Regions from separate parts of the Streptomyces sp. NPDC051913 genome, predicted to be linked through region 3. Evidence: riboswitches for the same ligand, from Rfam matches in the RefSeq annotation. Region 3 holds a riboswitch; each other region holds the start of a gene.
The links. A riboswitch is a leader RNA that binds a small molecule or an ion and turns the genes downstream of it on or off. The one in region 3 is predicted to bind cobalamin.

Region 1 (4,575 bases), on a different contig from region 3:
GACCACCTCGAACGCGAAGCTCATGTGCATGGTCTCGTCGCGGAACACCCAGTTGGTGCCGGTGGCGAGACCGTGCAGCAGACCCCGGCTGCGGAACCAGTAGACGTACGCGAAGGCACCGTAGAAGAACAGGCCCTCGATGCACGCGGCGAAGCAGATGAGGTTGAGCAGGAAGCGGCGGCGGTCGGCCTTGGACTCCAGGCGCTCCAGCTTCTCGACCTCGTTGATCCACTTGAAGCAGAACTCCGCCTTCTCGCGGATCGACGGGATGTTCTCCACCGCCGCGAAGGCCGCCGTCCGGTCCTCCGGGTCGGGGAGGTAGGTGTCGAGGAGCGTCAGGTAGAACTGGACGTGGACTGCCTCCTCGAACAGCTGGCGCGACAGGTACAGGCGCGCCTCGGGGGAGTTGATGTGCTTGTAGAGCGTCAGCACCAGGTTGTTGGCCACGATCGAGTCGCCCGTCGCGAAGAACGCGACCAGGCGGCCGATCAGGTGCTGCTCCTCCGGCGTCAGCTTGGCCAGGTCGGCGACGTCCGAGTGGAGGTCGACCTCCTCGACGGTCCAGGTGTTCTTGATGGCGTCCCGGTAGCGCTCGTAGAAGTCCGGGTAGCGCATGGGACGCAGAGTCAGCTCGAAGCCCGGGTCGAGCAGGTTCTTCTGGGTGGAGCTCATTACTGGCAGGCCTCGCAGGACTCGGGGTTCTCAAGGGAGCAGGCGATCGCATCGGGGTCAGCGGCCTGCTGTACGGGGACAGTTGCCTGTGCGGCGCGGGCGATCCTCGTCGCCGGGCGCGAACGCAGGTAGTACGTCGTCTTCAGGCCCTGCTTCCAGGCGTACGCGTACATCGAGGAGAGCTTGCCGATGGTCGGCGTCTCCAGGAACAGGTTCAGCGACTGGGACTGGTCCAGGAACGGGGTGCGCGCGGCGGCCATGTCGATGAGGCCGCGCTGCGGGATCTCCCAGGCCGTGCGGTACAGGTCGCGGACGTCCTGCGGGACCCAGGTGAAGCCCTGCACCGAGCCGTTGGACTCGCGCAGCGCCTCCCGGGTCTGTGCGTCCCAGACGCCGAGCTTCTTCAGCTCGGCCACCAGATAGGAGTTGACCTGGAGGAACTCGCCGGACAGCGTCTCGCGCTTGAAGAGGTTCGAGACCTGCGGCTCGATGCACTCGTACACGCCCGCGATCGAGGCGATCGTGGCGGTGGGCGCGATGGCGAGGAGCAGGGAGTTGCGCAGGCCCGTGGTGGCCATCCGCTCGCGCAGCGCCGCCCAGCGCTCCGGCCAGGTCAGCTCGACGCCGTAGTGGTCGGGGTGCAGGACGCCCTGGGCGGTACGGGTCTTCTCCCATGCCGGGAGCGGTCCGTTGCGCTCGGCGAGGTCGGTGGAGGCCTCGTACGCGGCGAGCATGATGCGCTCGGCGATGCGTGTGGAGAGAGCCTTGGCCTCCGGCGAGTCGAAGGGCAGCCGCAGCTTGAAGAAGACGTCCTGGAGGCCCATCGCGCCCAGGCCCACCGGGCGCCACTTCGCGTTCGACCGGCCGGCCTGCTCGGTCGGGTAGAAGTTGATGTCCACCACGCGGTCGAGGAAGGTGACGGCGGTACGGACGGTCTCGTCGAGCCGCTCCCAGTCGAGGTCGCCGGTCCTCTGGTCGACGAACGCGCCCAGGTTCACCGAGCCCAGGTTGCAGACCGCCGTCTCCCCGTCGTCCGTGACCTCCAGGATCTCCGTGCAGAGGTTGGAGGAGTGGACCACGCTGCCGGGCAGCGCCGTCTGGTTGGCGGTGCGGTTGGCGGCGTCCTTGAAGGTCATCCAGCCGTTGCCGGTCTGCGCCAGGGTGCGCATCATGCGGCCGTAGAGGTCACGGGCCGGGATGGTCTTCTTGGCGAGCCCCGCCGCCTCCGCCTTGCGGTACGCGGCGTCGAACTCCTCGCCCCACAGGTCGACCAGCTCGGGCACGTCGGCCGGGGAGAACAGCGACCACTCGGCGTCGGCGTTCACGCGGCGCATGAACTCGTCCGGGATCCAGTGCGCGAGGTTCAGGTTGTGCGTACGCCGGGCGTCCTCACCGGTGTTGTCGCGCAGCTCCAGGAACTCCTCGATGTCGGAGTGCCAGGTCTCCAGGTACACCGCGGCCGCACCCTTGCGCCGACCGCCCTGGTTCACCGCGGCGACGCTCGCGTCCAGCGTCTTCAGGAACGGCACGATGCCGTTGGAGTGCCCGTTGGTGCCCCGGATGAGGGAGCCGCGGGAACGAATCCTGCTGTACGACAGCCCGATGCCACCGGCGTGCTTCGACAGCCGTGCCACCTGGTGGTAGCGGTCGTAGATGGAGTCCAGCTCGTCCAGCGGGGAGTCGAGGAGGTAGCAGGACGACATCTGGGGGTGCCGGGTGCCGGAGTTGAAGAGCGTGGGGGAGGACGGCAGGTAGTCGAGGCGGCTCATGAGCCCGTAGAGCGCGGCGACTTCGTCCAGGGCGCGGGTCGTGTCGTCCTCGGCGAGGCCGGAGGCGACGCGCAGCATGAAGTGCTGGGGCGTCTCGATGACCTGGCGGGTGATCGGGTGCCGCAGGAGGTAGCGGCTGTGCAGGGTGCGGAGCCCGAAGTAGCCGAAGCGGTCGTCGCCGGCCGGGTCGATCAGCGCGTCGAGCCGCGCCGCGTGGACCCGTACGAACTCCGCCGTGCGGTCGGCGATCAGGCCCTCGCGGTGGCCGACCTCGACCGACTCGGTGAAGGACGTGACGCCCTGGGAGGCGGCCTCGGCGGCGATGCTGATGGTCAGCAGCCGGGCGGCCAGCCGGGAGTAGGCGGGGTCCTCGGAGATGAGACCGGCGGCGGCCTCCGTCGCCAGCTCGCGCAGCTCCGCGCCGCCATCGGAGTCCGCCCGGCCGGAGCGGCCGCGCAGCGCGGCGGCGGCGACCCGTCCGGGGTCGGCGTCGGGCAGGTCGGCGGTCAGCTCGGTCAGGGTCCGCAACAGGGCGGTACCGGCACCGTCGTTCTCCGCCTGGACCGCTGAAGCCGGATCGGCTGGCGCGATGGTCACTGGGGGGCTCTCCCTCGCTCGGCACGGGGCCTGGCGGAGAGCAGGGGGCAGCACGAGCGCACACGGCGTCGCGTCCACCGGCCCACTCCACGAGGCCCGGACGTCATGGCACCCGGGCCACGGCGGCCTGGGCACGCTGTCGGCAGGTCCTCGGACTGACTCCCGTACACGCACAAGACATGCACAAGTACACCGTTGCGGGACAGTTCCGGATTCGCACCGGATTCCCCTGCGGCGACAGCGAGCATGAGCATACATCTTGTGCCGGGTTCGGGTGGCACCCCTAGATGTTGTGTCGCGGCGACTTCAGAGCGTCAACTCATAGGTGAGAAGCGTGAACTCCGCACCCGGGATCGGCTGCCAGTCGCGCTCGGGTGCGCGGACGAAGCCGAGGCGTTCGTAGATGCGGTGGGCGGCGTACATGATCTCCTGGGTCGACAGCACGATGCCCGTGCAGCCGTCCGCCGCCCTCGCCCGGTCGACGCAGGCGCGGACGAGGGCCTCGCCGGCCCCTCTGCCACGCGCCGCGCGGCCGACGGCGAGCATGCGGATCACGGCCTCGTCGGGCCGGGCGTGCTCGGCCATGGCACCGCCGGCGGCGACGTAGGTGACGGTGCCGACGGGCTCGCCGCCCAGGGTGGCCACGAGTACCTCGGCGGAGGCGGCCCGCTTGGCGACGTCTCTCAACTCGCCCAGATACCAGTCGCTCTCACCGAAGGCCAGGAGGTCGTCCAGGAGATAGGCCTGGGCCGTGATCTCGCCGATGGTGTCGTATTCGCCGGGTTCCGCTGCCCGGATCTCGATGTCCATGGGAGCGAGTGTGCCCGACCTGCACGACAACGGGCCGCCGGATGTTCCGGCGGCCCGCTGATCAGGGAAACACTCAGTGCGAGGTGCCCGCGGTCGCCGGCGGCAGCTCGACCTGGACGCCGGGGTCGCCCGCGTCCGCCGTGTAGTCCTCCGGCTTGGTCTCGTCGACGCCCTCGGGGGCCTTGAGGGCCTTCAGGACGAAGGTGAGGACCACCGTGACCACGACGTTGAGCACGAAGGCCGTCAGGCCGATGTAGCCGATCTCGCCGATGCCCGGGATCTCCTTCGACGAGCCGCCGAAGTGCTTCTGGGTCGGGGAGGCGACGCCGTACGCGGCGACCGTGCCGTAGATCATGCCGACCGCCCAGCCGGCGAGCAGGGCCCAGCGGTGGAACCAGCGGGTGAACAGACCGCCGACCAGGGCCGGGAAGGTCTGGAGGATCCAGATGCCGCCCAGGAGCTGGAAGTTGATGGCGACCGTCTTGTCCATGGTCAGGACGAAGACCAGCGCGCCGACCTTCACCAGCAGGGACACCAGCTTGGAGACCTTGGTCTCCTGCTCCGGAGTCGCGTCCGGCTTGATGAAGTCCTTGTAGATGTTGCGGGTGAAGAGATTCGCCGCCGCGATCGACATGATGGCGGCGGGCACGAGCGCGCCGATGCCGATCGCCGCGAAGGCCACGCCCGCGAACCACGCCGGGAACATGTCCTCGAACAGCTGCGGGAT
Region 2 (4,575 bases), on a different contig from region 3:
TGGTCAGCTTTCCCACGTGTTCGGTCCGCCGCCCCTCCAGTCGACCAGCGCGGAGCGGACCAGGTCCATCTCGTCCCACTCCTGAAGGCCGGCCTCCTGCACGAAGGCCACCACGTCGAGCAGACCGTAGGCGATCCCGACGAAGTGCTCACCGATGCGGACGCGACGGCCGCCGTCCGCTGCGGGTGGGTAGACGACGACGGGCTGGTCGGTAACCATGATCCCAGCCTGGTGCTGGGGCGCGTGGTGCGCATGCGGAGGCAGCCCAGCTCGTAGGCCGATCGTGCCCGGGGGTGCAGCGGTGGGGGACGCCGTGCTCCGGATTGTCGGGGGCGGCACCGATCAGTACGGTGCCGAGATGAGCGACGCCCGTCGGGCAGATCGCGGAAACCGTCGTCCTGACCGGCGCGTCTTGGTCAGGGAGTGGACCTCGGTGGCGGTGCCTGCCACGTCATCCCGGGCGGCTGAAGCAGGGGCGAGGGCTCGGGGCCGGGGTCATCGATGTCGAGGACTCCGGCGGCCGTGTGGTCGAAGTCGGCGGGCCAGCGGGTGTGCCCACTGGCCAGGGCGTCGGTCGGACGTGCTTCGGCGAGGTACCGGGATCCGGCCGCGTGACCCTCTCTTCTTCGGCGGTCCGCACCCCGCCCAGGGGTCCTCATCGGCGACGCGATGAGGACCCAGGGGCCTTGAGGCACAGGTGTCAGAATCCGGGCAGCTCGCTGCGGACCGTGCGGGCCGCCGTGACGAGGTTCTCCAGGGAGGCGCGGGTCTCGGGCCAACCGCGGGTCTTCAGGCCGCAGTCGGGGTTGACCCACAGGCGCTCGGCGGGGATCGCCTCAAGTCCCCTCCGCAGCAAGGCGGCCGTCTCCGCCGTGCTCGGGACGCGTGGGGAGTGGATGTCGTAGACCCCCGGCCCGGCCTCCCGGGGGTAGCCGTGAGCGGCGAGTTCGCGGGCGACCTGCATGTGGGAGCGGGCGGCCTCCAGGCTGATGACGTCGGCGTCGAGATCGTCGATGGCCTGGACGATGTCGCCGAATTCGGCGTAGCACATGTGGGTGTGGATCTGTGTGTCCGGGCGTACGCCGGCGGTGGTCAGCCGGAACGACTCCGTCGCCCACGCGAGGTAGGCGGCGTGGTCGGCGGCCCGTAGCGGCAGGGTCTCTCGCAGTGCGGGCTCGTCGACCTGGATGACCGAGGTTCCCGCGGCCTCAAGGTCGCCCACCTCGTCGCGCAGGGCGAGGGCGACCTGGCGGGCGGTGTCGCCGAGGGGCTGGTCGTCGCGGACGAAGGACCAGGCGAGCATGGTGACAGGCCCCGTGAGCATGCCCTTGACCGGCCGTGAGGTGAGGGACTGGGCGTACGTCGTCCAGCGCACGGTCATCGGTTCGTGGCGGGAGATGTCACCGGCCAGGATCGGTGGGCGGGCGTACCGGGTGCCGTAGGACTGGACCCAGCCGTGCTGGGTGGCGAGGTACCCCGTCAGCTGCTCGGCGAAGTACTGGACCATGTCGTTGCGTTCGGGTTCGCCGTGCACGAGGACGTCGAGGCCGGCCTTCTCCTGGAAGGCGATCACCTCCTGGACCTCCGCCTCGATCCGCTCCTCGTAGGTGGTGACGTCGATCCTTCGGGCCCTCAGGTCCGCACGGGCGACGCGCAGTTCGGCTGTCTGCGGGAACGACCCGATGGTCGTCGTGGGCAGCAACGGCAGTCCCAGGTGGGCGCGTTGGGCGGCGGCGCGTTCGGTGTACGGCTGGGTGCGGCGGGTGTCGGCGTCGGTGACGGCTTCGGCTCGGGTGCGGACGGCGGGGTCGCTGGTGAGGGGAGAGTGAGCTCGGGACGCGAGGTCGGCGCGGTTGGCGGCCAGCACGGCCGTGATGCTGTCGGTGCCCTGGGTGAGGCCCTTGGCCAAGACGGCGATCTCGGGCGTCTTCTGCCGGGCGAAGGCCAGCCAGCGCAGGATCTGCGGCTCGATGTCGCGCTCGACCTGCGTGTCGAGAGGCACGTGGAGGAGGGAGCACGAGGCGGAGACGTCGACCTGGTCGGCGAGGCCAAGGAGGGTGCCCAGCGTGGACAGGGACTTCGACAGGTCGTTGATCCAGACGTTGCGGCCGTTGACGACGCCCGCGACCAGGCGCTTGCCGGGCAGCCCGCCCACGGCTGCCAGGGCGTCTAGGTTGGCGGCGGCCGCCTCGGTGAAGTCCAGGGCGAGGCCCTCGACCGGGGCCTTGGCCAGCACCGGCAGAGCGTCGCCGAGCCGGTCGAAGTAGGAGGCGACCAGCAGCTTCGGCCGGTCGGCGAGCGCGCCCAGGTTCCGGTAGGTGCGGTCAGCGGCGTTCAGTTCGGCGGGGGTACGGTCCTGCACGAGGGCAGGCTCGTCGAGCTGCACCCACTCGGCGCCGGCCGCGCGCAGGTCGGCGAGGACCTCGGCATACACCGGCAGCAGCCGGTCCAGCAGGGTGAGCGGCTCGAAGTCGGCGGGCACGCCGGGTGCTGGCTTGGCCAGGAGGAGGTAGGTGACGGGGCCGACCAGGACGGGGCGGGCGGCCAGGCCGAGGGCCACAGCCTCCTTCAGTTCCGTGACCTGCTTGGCGGAGTTCGCGGTGAAGGCCGTGTCCGGACCCAACTCCGGTACCAAATAGTGGTAGTTGGTGTCGAACCACTTGGTCATCTCCAGCGGTGCCACGTGCTGGGTGCCGCGTGCCATGGCGAAGTAGCCGTCCAGGGAGTCCTTGTCGAAGGCGTCGCGGTGGCGGGTCGGGACCGCCCCGACCATGACGGTGGTGTCCAGGACGTGGTCGTAGAACGAGAAATCGCCGGTGGGCACCTCGTCGATGCCGGCCTCGGCGAGCTGGCGCCAGTTGGCGGCGCGCAGATCGGCGGCGGTGGCACGGAGGGCGTCGGCGGTGACGTGCCCCGTCCAGTAGCCCTCGATCGCCTTCTTCAGTTCCCGGCCCTGGCCCTGGCGGGGGTAGCCGTACACGGTGGCCCGTGCTGCCGCGGAAGCGGACTTGGTGGTCACGGAGATCTCCTTCGCGAGATGAATCCCTGAGATCCCGGCAACGGGACGAGAGCGCGAAGGGGTCACGCACCGGACGCCTGCGACCGGTCACGGCCGTCCGTTCGGTGTGCACGCCGACCCGCCCACGAGGTCACCGAGATGTCCGCGCGCGAATGGGTTCGCACACGGGCAGTTGGCAGGTCTTCGGACTCGCGAGCACGTCCTCACACACGAATGTGAGGACACCTACTGGCCGTCGCTTCCCAGGCCCGGTACTTCGGGTCCAGTGCGTATGACGGCGGTCGTTCCCGCTCACCGCTGCGGGGCAGTCCCGGATTCCCACCGGGTTCCCTCTTGCGACACCCCGTCTGGCGGACGGGGTGAACCAGCTGCACGGCCAGCGTACGGGGTGTCCGTGGGCAAGCGCCGGAGTCGTCCAGGATCCGGAGGGTGACGCAGCACACTTGAGATCGTGCAGGCGGACCGAGACCGTACGAGGAGACACCTCTCCTCGCTGTGGAAGTCGGCCCGCACCGCGCCCGCGTGGTCTCCGCGTCGCACGGACCGCGCCAACGTGCACGCGCTGTGCGGGCGACGGCCGCCTCACGGGCCCGCACGTGGCGTATGGCAGGTGATCGTGCGTCACCTCATGGGGGACACCGGCGGTCTGGATCCGCTCCAGGACCAGATCGGCCGGGATCTGCGGCTGCCGCGCGTTTTGGCGGCCGCCGTGGTCGGTGCCGGTTCGAGCGCCATCGGGGTCGGGCTGCACGCGCTCCTCCCCATCGCCCAGCGCAGCGGGCAGCTTACCGAGCCGGCTCGACGGCATCAGGGGCAGCCTCGCGGGAGCCGTCCGGTCCGACCTGTGCCTGCCGACAATCGCGCTCGCCCTCGCGTCATCCGGCTGTTCAGCCAGGGACGGCCCGCGACGCGCCGGTGATCGGCGACGACGCGGCGGCCGGGCTCGGAGTGGACGGCCACCTGCTGCGACGCAGGTTGCCCGTGGTGACGTCACTGATGACCGCGACCGTCGTCGTGGTTGCGCAGGCCGTCCGGCTGCTCATCTGTTCGCGCCCTTCTGACCGAGGTGTCGCCTCGGGGTGACGTAGGTCACGGCGGCCCCTCGGAACTCGACCTCCCCGCGACTCGACTACTGGAGGGTACGGCTACAACTCCCGTCATTCACAAGACGGTTCAATGCGACCACGAAAGGTCGGGCATGGCCGACGATCCGCAATCCCGCGCCGCCGACGCGACCGCTCGCAGATGGGTGCCACCTCCCGCGCTCGTTGGCTTCCTGCTCCTGCTCGTCCTGGTGTTCACGGTGTCCTACGCCGTCGGATCCGCGGTCGGCCCCGTGGCGCCCGGCATGCACGGCACTGGGGAGAACGGCGGCAGCGGCGAGAGCGGCGCAGGCGCGGACGAGACGTCGGGGACGGACGGAGACATGGGGGAGATGCCCGGGATGAGTCACGGGGGCGATGAGTGATGGTGACCGAACCGGCGTCGGGTCCGGTCGTCACAGACATCACCGTGGGCGGTATGACCTGCGCGGCCTGTGTCCGCCGGGTGGAGAA
Region 3 (4,575 bases):
CTCCGCGCACGTCCGCTCCGCCTGGACGGCGTTCGCCGCCACCGGCGACCCCGGCTGGCCCGCGTACGACTCAGAGGCCCGGCTCGTCCGACTCCTCGACACCGAGCCGACGGTGACCACCTACCCGGAGGAGGCCTCACGGCGGCTGTGGGAGCGGCACGTCTTCGAGGCGCTGCCCCTGCTCGCCGGCTGACAGGTCCCTGGGTGCGCTCGAAGGAGAGCGGCGGGGCTCGGGTCAGCGACCGCCCGGCCCCCCGCTGCCGAACGATCCGCTGCTGCCGTCGCTCCAGCGGCGCCGGTCCTTCTCGGGACCGGTCCGGGTGCTGCTGTTGCCGAAGGCGGGCATCTCGTGCGGCGTCAGGCGCTGGTCGCTGCGGGGCACCTCGTCGGGCTCCCTGTTCTCCATGACCTCGCGGACGGGCCCGCCCTCGGGCAGCCTCGGCTGCTCCTCGGGGCTCGGGGGCGGCGGTTCCTGGCGACGGATGCGTGCGCCCAGCCAGAACGCGCCGAGCAACAGGGCGACCACGACCAGACCCGCCACGATCAGCCCGACGCCCAGGGCGCCGCGACCCGCGGCCATCTCCATCCATGCGATGTTCATGGCCCCGCGAGTACCCCCGCCGGCGTGCGTGAACCCGCCCCCGCGACCGGCGCGACCTCCGGCGAGGGGGTTTGACGCGAGCCGCGGCGGCTACCCGCGCGGTGTGACAGCGACGACATCCCAACAGGAGCTCATCCGGTTCCTGGAGGACCGTTTCGCGTGTGCGCAGGCGTGCACCGATTGCGCCCGGGCATGTGCGGTGCGTGCCAGCCTCGTGGATCCGGACGGGACCGAGCAGCAGGAACTCGTACGACGCAAGGGCATCATGTGCGCGGAGGTGTGCGACGCGACGTGCCGGGTGCTGTCCGAGCAGAACCGGCTGGACGAGAGCGGTATCCGCGTCCAGCTCGAGTGGTGCCGGACGGTCTGCCTGGAGAGCGCCCACGCCTTCGACACCCAGCCGGGCGCGGAGGAGGCCGCCAAGGCCTGCCGGACCTGCGCCCAGGCCTGCACGGACTTCATGGACACGCTGCACTGAGGTGCGGCGCACCTCTCACAGAGGTCGTCCCATCCGTACGTTCCAGCGGCCCGCCCTGCCGCTGAGCTCGACGGCGGTGAGCGGTGCGACGTCCGTGCGCCAGAACGACGACCTCGGCGCTCCCAGCGCGTGGACGAGCGCGGCGCGGACGATCTCGGGTTCGGCCACCGCGATCGTCCGGCCCGGTTCCGCGGCGAGCGGGTCCAGCCACGCCCCGACCCGTTCGCACAGCGCGTGCACCGACTCCCCGCCGTGCGGCGCCGCTTCCACGTCGGCCAGCCAGCGGGCCAGCGCCTCCGGCTCGGCGGCGCCCACCTCGGCCAGCGTCGCGCCGCGCCAGCGTCCGGTGTCGAGTGCGGCCAACTCCGGTGTGTCCAGGGCGTCGAGGCCGAGTGCGCCGGCCGTCTCCCGGCAGCGCACGGTGGGGGAGACGCAGACCTGACGGGCCGTGGGGAGCGTGCCCGCGGCGGCCTTCGCGAGCCGCAGTCCGGAGTCGTCCAGCGGGCCGCCGTCGTCGAAGCGGGCCTCCCGCAGAGCCGCGCTGATCGCGGGTGAGATCAACATCACTCGGCTGGTCATCGGTCCATTCCCCCGCCCAACATCCCTTCCGTACCGCGTAATTGACATGGCCACAGCGCTTCAGGGGCGCTCGTGGCCGAACCGTGCGCTCTTGGCCGCACCTCTCGCACGCGGTACCTTCTCGTCGATATCGACGACGGTTCGGTGGAAGCCGGTGGGATTCCGGCACGGTCGCGCCACTGTATGCCGGGCACACCCCCAGGGGTGGGCCGGGGGAGTCAGACCCGCCCCGTCGTCCTGTGCACCACCGAGACGGGACGCGAGTTCCCCCAGGAGGTCCTGCCATGGCGCAGACCGTCGCTCAGCCGACAACCAGCTCCACCGCCGTACCCGCAAAGCTGCCGATCGGCGCCATCGTCCCCTGGGCGGTCTTCTTCGGCGTCCTGATGCTGGTCCTGCTCTACTTCGTCGGCGCCGAACAGGGCGCCACCTCCCTGCTGTCCGGCGAGGGAGTCCACGAGTGGGTGCACGACGCCCGCCATCTGCTCGGCTTCCCGTGCCACTGACGGCGGCGAGGAAGCGTATCCGCGCATGAACTCCGCAACTGTCAGAAATCTCCTGGTCCGCGGCATGCTCGCGGGCCTCGTCGCGGGCCTGGCCGCGCTCGTCGTCGCGTACTTCCTCGGGGAGCCGCGCGTCGATCAGGCCATCGCCTTCGAGGAGAGCCACGCCCACGAGCACGGCGGCGAGGAACTCTTCAGCCGTACGCTCCAGTCCACCGCGGGCCTGTCCACCGGTGTCCTCGTCTACGGGGTCGCCTTCGGCGGCATCGCGGCGCTCGCGTACTGCTTCGCGCTCGGCCGGATCGGCCGCTTCGGGCCGCGCGCCAGCGCGCTGCTCCTGGCGGTCGCCGGACTGGTCGCGGTGTACGTCGTGCCGTTCCTCAAGTACCCGGCCAACCCGCCGGCCGTCGGTGACCCCGACACGCTCAACCAGCGGACCGCGCTGTTCTTCCTGATGATCGTCCTCAGCGTGCTGCTGACGGTGGGGACCGTCATCCTGGGCAAGCGTCTCGCACCCCGCCTCGGCAACTGGAACGCCACCCTCGCCGCGGGCGCGTTCTTCGTCCTCGTCGTCGGTCTGGCCTACGCGTTCCTGCCGTCGTTCAACGAGGTGCCGGAGCATTTCCCGGCCGCCCTGTTGTGGCAGTACCGGCTCGCGGCACTCGCCGTGCAGGTGACCCTGTGGACCGCCTTCGGGCTGGTCTTCGGGCTGCTGGCGGAGCGGCAGCTCGCGCCGAAGCCGGCCGAGCGGTCGGCGGGTGCCGGCAGTCAGCCGACTCCCGTCGCCCACTGAGCAGTTCAGCACCGAACGGGCCCCCGCCACGCGGGGGCCTTTTCGTATGCCTCGGTACCGTCTCGCCATTCCCTATTTCTGGAACACGTTCTACCGTGTGCGCCGACAGGACCGGTTCCGGGGAGCCTGGAGGCGCCGTGCATCTCGCATACACACCCGAGCAGCAGCGGCTGCGCACCGAACTGCGCGCTTACTTCGCCGAGTTGGTGCCGACCGACGCCAACGCCCGGCACGGCGACCGGCGGGAGCAGAAGCGCTTCTACCGCGAGACCGTCCGCCGCCTCGGCGCCGACCGCTGGCTGGGCGTGGGCTGGCCGAAGGAGTACGGCGGCCGTGGCCTGACCGCGATGGAGCAGTTCATCTTCTTCGACGAGGCCGCCCAGGCCGGCGTACCGCTGCCGCTGATGGCGCTGAACACCGTAGGGCCGACGATCATGCAGTACGGCACCGACGAGCAGAAGGCCTACTTCCTCCCCGGAATCCTCTCCGGCGAGCTCGACTTCGCGATCGGCTACAGCGAGCCCGACGCCGGCACCGACCTCGCCTCCCTGAAGACGCGCGCGGTACGCGAAGGGGACGAGTACGTCGTCAACGGGCAGAAGATCTGGACCACCAACGGCGACACCGCCGACTGGGTCTGGCTCGCCACCCGCACCGACCCCGACGCCCCGCCGCACAAGGGCATCACCATGCTCCTCGTGCCGACCACCGACCCCGGCTACTCCTGCACCGTCATCAACACCCTCGCCGGCCACGACACCACCGCCAGCTACTACGAGGACATCCGTGTCCCCGTCGCCCGCCGCGTCGGCGCCGAGGACCAGGGCTGGCGGCTGATCACCAACCAGCTCAACCACGAGCGCGTCACCCTCGCCGCCCACGGCACCATGGCCATCCGCGCCCTGCACGACGTCCAGCGCTGGGCCATGGAGACCAAGCTCGCCGACGGCCGCCGCGTCGTCGACCTGCCCTGGGTGCGCCGCCGACTCGCCCAGACCCATGTGAGGCTCGACGCGATGAAGCTGCTCAACTGGCAGATGGTCCACGCCGTGCAGAACGGCACGCTCACCCCCCAGGACGCCTCCGCGGTCAAGGTCTACGGCTCCGAGGCCCGCCGGGACGCCTACGCCTGGCTCATGGAGGTGGTCGCGGCCGCCGGCGCCCTGAAGGAGGGCTCCGCGGGCTCCGTGCTCCACGGCGAGCTGGAGCGCGGCTACCGCTCCGCGGTCATCTTCACCTTCGGCGGCGGCAACAACGAGATCCAGCGGGAGATCATCTCGTGGATCGGTCTGGGGATGCCGAGGGTTCGGCGTTAGCCTGCGGGTATGGGAGATCCCGGGCTGTTCACCCCGAACTCGGTGACCTGGCAGTTGCACGGTGACCCGATGATGTGGGTCGCGGGCGTCCGCGCGCTCTACCTCCAGGCCCTGCATCCCCGTGCCGTGCGCGGAGTCATGCAGAACTCCGACTTCCGGCAGGACGCCTGGGGCCGGCTGCTGCGCACCGCGAACTTCGTCGGCACCACGACGTACGGCACCACGGCGGCGGCCGAACGGGCGGGCGCCCGCGTCCGGAAGATCCACAGCATGCTGTCCGCGACCGACCCCGACACCGGCGAGAC
Region 4 (4,575 bases), on a different contig from region 3:
GTGCTCATGCGGGCGCTCCCGGTGGAATGAAAGGCAGTCCTTGCGGCGCGCCCGACTCGATGAGCCGCCAGAGCGCGTCCGTGTCCGCGTGCTGTTCGATCAGGTCGCCGAGCCGGTCGAGCTGCTCCTCGCGCAGCGCGGCGAACGAGGTGTCGGGCGCCGGCACGAACCGGCGGCCCGCGGCGGCCGCCACCTCGCGCAGGAACGCCCGCCGGAAGCCGTCCGACTCCAGCGAACCGTGCCAGTGGGTGCCCCAGGTCTGGCCGACCCGGCAGCCGTCCAGGAAGGGTTCTCCCGAGGTCACGGAGGCGACCCCGTGATGGATCTCGTATCCCGTGACCCGTTCCCCGAGTGCCTCCCCCTCCGGCCGGGCAAGGATCTTCTCGGGGGCGAACCGAACCCTTAGGGGCAGCACCCCGAGCCCTTCGACCTGCCCCCGCCGGCTCTCGACCTCGTCCTCGATGTGCTCGCCGAGAACCTGGAAGCCGCCGCAGATGCCGAGGATCGGACGTCCCTCCGCGGCCCTTCGCACCAGGGCGCCGGCCAGCCCGCGCTCATGCAGCCACTCCAGTGCCCGCACGCTCCCGCGTGTCCCCGGGACGATGACGAGATCGGCGTCGGCGAGCTCCTCCGGCCGGTCCACGAACCGCACGACGAGACCCGGTTCGGCGGCGAGCGCGTCCACGTCCGTGAAGTTGGACATCAGGGGGACCGCGCAGACGGCGACCCGCAGCACGTCCTCCCCGACGGGCGGGGCGGTGTTCGACTCCCGGACGGTCCCTCTGAGGGAAACCCGCAGACCGTCTTCCTCGTCGATCCCGAGGCCGTGCCGGAAGGGCAGGACGCCGTACGTCCGCCGCCCGGTGAGCCCGTGGAGCATGTCGAGCCCGGGTTCCAGCAGCGACACATCCCCCCGGAACTTGTTCACGAGGAACCCGGCGACCAGCTTCTGATCCTCTGTCGAGAGCAGCGCGACGGTCCCGAAGAAGGAGGCGAACACGCCCCCGCGGTCGATGTCCCCGACCACCAGCACCGGAAGCCCGGCATTGCGGGCGATCCCCATGTTGACGATGTCGGTCCGTCGCAGATTGATCTCCGCCGGACTGCCGGCCCCCTCACAGATCACCGCGTCATACGTGCCCCGCAGTTCGGCGAGACAGTCGAGCACGGTCCCGAGCAGCTTCTGCTGCCGCCCCCCGTGATAGCCGCGCGCGCTCATCTCGCCGACGGGCTTCCCCATCAGCACGACCTGGCTGCTCTGCTCGCCACCGGGCTTGAGCAGCACGGGATTCATCAGCGCGGTCGGCTCGACCCGACAGGCCTGGGCCTGCATGGCCTGGGCCCGCCCGATCTCCGCGCCCTCCCGCGTCACGAACGAATTGAGGGACATGTTCTGCGCCTTGAAGGGCGCGACCTTGACCCCCTGCCGCACCAGCCACCGGCAGATCCCGGCGGTGACGACACTCTTGCCGGCGTCGGAGGTGGTCCCGGCGACGAGCAGCCCCCCGCTCATGACGTACGTCCCTTCTTCGTGGCCAGGGCCCGTGCGGCGGCACCGATGCCGAGCGCGAGCAGCCCGACGCGCCGCGAAAGCCGTACGGCGCGCTCGATGTCCCGCGTGGCGACGGCCCGCCCGGACTGATTGAGCACGGGCCGGTGCTCCACCCGCCCTCCGTAGGACAGGCTCCCGCCGAGCCGCACCCCGAGGGCCCCCGCGAACGAGGCCTCGACGGGCCCGGCGTTGGGGCTCGGATGCTTGGCGGCGTCGGCACGCCACGCTCGAACGGCCCCCCGGGAGTCGCTCCCGGCGACGGCGGCGAGTACGGCGGTGAGCCGCGCCCCCGGCCATCCGGCGAGGTCGTCGAGCCGGGCGGAGGCCCAGCCGTAGCGCCGGTACCGCTCGGACTTGTGCCCGACCATGGCGTCGAGGGTGTTGACGGCCCGGAACCCGAGCAGACCGGGCACTCCACCGAGCGCCCCCCACACCAGGGCGCCGACCACGGCGTCGGAGGTGTTCTCGGCGACGGACTCGACGACGGCCCGGGCGATCCCGTCGGCGTCGAGGGCCTGCGGATCCCGCCCGCACAGGTGCGGCAGCCGGGCGCGAGCGCCCTCGACGTCCCCCGCCTCCAGAGCCAGACCGATGACCCGGGCCTCGCGTGCGAGCGACGTCCCGCCCACCACGGCCCAGGTGGCGGCGCCGGTCAGCGCGACGGACGCGCTACGGGAGGGACGTACGACGCTCTGGGCGAGGGCGCCCAGCCCCACGGCGCCCCCGACGCACACGGCGGTGTGCAGCGCGCCCCACCCACGATGGTCCCGCCACAGAGCCTTCTCCACGGCGCCGGCGGCCCGCCCGAACACGGCGACCGGATGCCCCCGGCGTGGATCACCGAGCAGCAGATCTGCGACGAGTCCGGCGGCGGCGCCGTACGCGAAGACGCGATCGGCACGCATGCGCTCAGCCGGCCGTGGGGTCGGGCAGCGACCTGGTGCTGTACCTCGAACGGCAGGCGAGCATGGCGATATGTCCTCACTCAGGGTGTCCACGCCCTGGTTCGACGAGACCGACGGTGGGAGTTCCTGGCTCCCGGGGCTACCTACCCCGGTGACAGTGGCGGGACCGCGCCGGATTCACACCGGTCTTCCTCCCTGGCCGCCGTACTTGGCTCCGGCAGTCCACCACGGGCCCGGAAGGGCCGTCAACTCGCTGTTGACCTGCGGGAGCGGAGTGTGCAGAACCCCACATCGGCGGGCCCGCGGACGGGGTTCGCGAGGCCCGGAACGCGAAAGCGCCCTGTCCGGAATCCCCTCTTCGAGAGGCCCGGAACAGGGCGCGGAATCGTCGTGGTGCGGGTCAGGCGACGATCAGATAGATGCCGTAGCCCACCGCCGCCGCACAGGCGGCGAAGCAGGCGTACGCGCCGGTCACGGCGAGGGCCGCCGAGCCGCCCGCGGCCGAGGCCCGCTCCTGGCGAGAGAGGCCCATGATGCCGAGGGTGAAGAGGGCCACGAGGGCCACGGTGACGACGAGGCTGACGCCGAAGACGGAGCCCAGTGCTTGCCAGTCGATCTTCATGTTGCTTGGTTTCCTTCGTCGCTCAGACCGCGGCGGCCGGCGGGGCCGCCGGTTCCGTGGAGGCCGCGGCCGCTGCCGGGGCGGGGATCGTGGCGGTCAGGCCGTCCGTCACGGTGCCCGCCGGAGGCGGGGTGACCGCGGCGATCGCCGTCGTGACCACGCCGGCCGGCTCGTCGTCGGTGTCGTTGACGTTCGACGCGTCCACGACCTCGCGGCGCGAGATCTTCCAGATGGCCGCGCTGGAGGCGATCAGGAAGATCAGGACGACGCCCGTGCCCCAGTCACCGAGGTCGGTCACCGACTCCGCCAGCGCGCCCACCAGGGCGGCCGCCGGGAGCGTGAGGCCCCAGGCCACGAACATCCGCGTCGCCGTCGACCAGCGGACCACGCCGCCCTTGCGGCCGAGGCCCGCGCCCATCACCGAACCGGAGACGGAGTGCGTGGTGGAGAGGGAGAAACCGAGGTGCGAGGAGGCCAGGATGACCGTCGCCGCGCTGGTCTGGGCGGCGAAGCCCTGCTGCGGCTGGAGGTCGGTCAGACCCTTGCCCATCGTGCGGATGATGCGCCAGCCGCCGAGGTAGGTGCCGAGCGCGATGGCCAGACCCGCGGAGAGGATGACCCAGGTGGGCGGGTCGGAGTCGGGCGCGACGGCGCCGCCGGCGACGAGGGCGAGGGTGATGATGCCCATCGTCTTCTGCGCGTCGTTCGTGCCGTGGGCGAGGGAGACCAGGCCGGCCGAGGCGATCTGGCCGGCGCGGAAGCCCTTGGCGGCGGCCTTGCCGTCCGCCTTCTTGCCGAGGGAGTAGGAGAGGCGGGTTGCCAGCATGGCGGCGAGGCCCGCGACGATGGGCGCCGCGATCGCCGGGATCAGGACCTTGGTGACCAGGACGTCACCGTGGACCGCGCCCATGCCCGCCGAAGCGATGGTGGCGCCGATCAGACCGCCCATGAGGGCGTGCGAGGAGCTGGAGGGGAGTCCGACCAGCCAGGTCAGCAGGTTCCAGAGGATCGCGCCGACCAGTGCGGCGAAGATGACCTCGGGACGGATGCCGCTCTCGTCGACGAGACCCTTGGAGATCGTGTTGGCGACCTCCACGGAGAGAAAGGCGCCCACAAGGTTGAGCACGGCGGACATGGCCACCGCGACCTTGGGCTTGAGCGCACCGGTCGAGATGGTCGTGGCCATCGCGTTGGCGGTGTCGTGAAAACCGTTCGTGAAATCGAACGCAAGTGCGGTTACCACCACAATCGCGAGGATCAGCGAGAAGTTTTCCATTTACCCAGGCAATCGTTCGAGCGTCATTGGCACGTTGAACGTAGGTAACCAGGGTGAACGGAAGATGAACTGAGGCAGGCCGCACGGTGTCTGGAACCGAGGGTTTTCCCTCCGATGCCGACGGCGCCCACCGCGCGGCCCGTGCGCCGCACGGTCACGAGCCCCGGGCGAACTTCCTCAACTGGGCCGCCGAGCCGTTGAAGAGATTCTGATCACCCGG

Region 1: it holds a riboswitch for cobalamin, as region 3 does, so the genes downstream of both, ACIHIX_RS01165 (ribonucleoside-diphosphate reductase subunit alpha) here and ACIHIX_RS14465 (CbtB-domain containing protein) in region 3, are expected to answer to the same signal.
Region 2: it holds a riboswitch for cobalamin, as region 3 does, so the genes downstream of both, metE (5-methyltetrahydropteroyltriglutamate--homocysteine S-methyltransferase) here and ACIHIX_RS14465 (CbtB-domain containing protein) in region 3, are expected to answer to the same signal.
Region 4: it holds a riboswitch for cobalamin, as region 3 does, so the genes downstream of both, ACIHIX_RS22190 (cobalamin biosynthesis protein) here and ACIHIX_RS14465 (CbtB-domain containing protein) in region 3, are expected to answer to the same signal.

The regions. Positions count from the first base shown of each region.
Region 1 covers NZ_JBIUCI010000001.1:255,226-259,800, reverse strand. Annotated here, with positions in the region: gene ACIHIX_RS01170 (ribonucleotide-diphosphate reductase subunit beta) at 1-672, opposite strand, end outside; gene ACIHIX_RS01165 (ribonucleoside-diphosphate reductase subunit alpha) at 672-3,038, opposite strand; cobalamin riboswitch at 3,162-3,322, opposite strand; gene ACIHIX_RS01160 (GNAT family N-acetyltransferase) at 3,345-3,848, opposite strand; gene mctP (monocarboxylate uptake permease MctP) at 3,922-4,575, opposite strand, start outside.
Region 2 covers NZ_JBIUCI010000008.1:323,748-328,322, reverse strand. Annotated here, with positions in the region: gene ACIHIX_RS25745 (hypothetical protein) at 4-219, opposite strand; gene metE (5-methyltetrahydropteroyltriglutamate--homocysteine S-methyltransferase) at 701-3,019, opposite strand; cobalamin riboswitch at 3,176-3,403, opposite strand; gene ACIHIX_RS25735 (hypothetical protein) at 4,218-4,487, shown strand; gene ACIHIX_RS25730 (heavy metal translocating P-type ATPase) at 4,487-4,575, shown strand, end outside.
Region 3 covers NZ_JBIUCI010000004.1:414,622-419,196, forward strand. Annotated here, with positions in the region: gene ACIHIX_RS14445 (carboxylesterase/lipase family protein) at 1-193, shown strand, start outside; gene ACIHIX_RS14450 (DUF6479 family protein) at 236-601, opposite strand; gene ACIHIX_RS14455 (ferredoxin) at 705-1,079, shown strand; gene ACIHIX_RS14460 (histidine phosphatase family protein) at 1,095-1,658, opposite strand; cobalamin riboswitch at 1,753-1,905, shown strand; gene ACIHIX_RS14465 (CbtB-domain containing protein) at 1,943-2,164, shown strand; gene ACIHIX_RS14470 (CbtA family protein) at 2,190-2,954, shown strand; gene ACIHIX_RS14475 (acyl-CoA dehydrogenase family protein) at 3,092-4,270, shown strand; gene ACIHIX_RS14480 (oxygenase MpaB family protein) at 4,280-4,575, shown strand, end outside.
Region 4 covers NZ_JBIUCI010000007.1:74,826-79,400, reverse strand. Annotated here, with positions in the region: gene cobN (cobaltochelatase subunit CobN) at 1-8, opposite strand, end outside; gene ACIHIX_RS22195 (cobyric acid synthase) at 5-1,513, opposite strand; gene ACIHIX_RS22190 (cobalamin biosynthesis protein) at 1,510-2,457, opposite strand; cobalamin riboswitch at 2,558-2,699, opposite strand; gene ACIHIX_RS22185 (hypothetical protein) at 2,858-3,079, opposite strand; gene ACIHIX_RS22180 (anion permease) at 3,102-4,355, opposite strand; gene ACIHIX_RS22175 (lysozyme) at 4,510-4,575, opposite strand, start outside.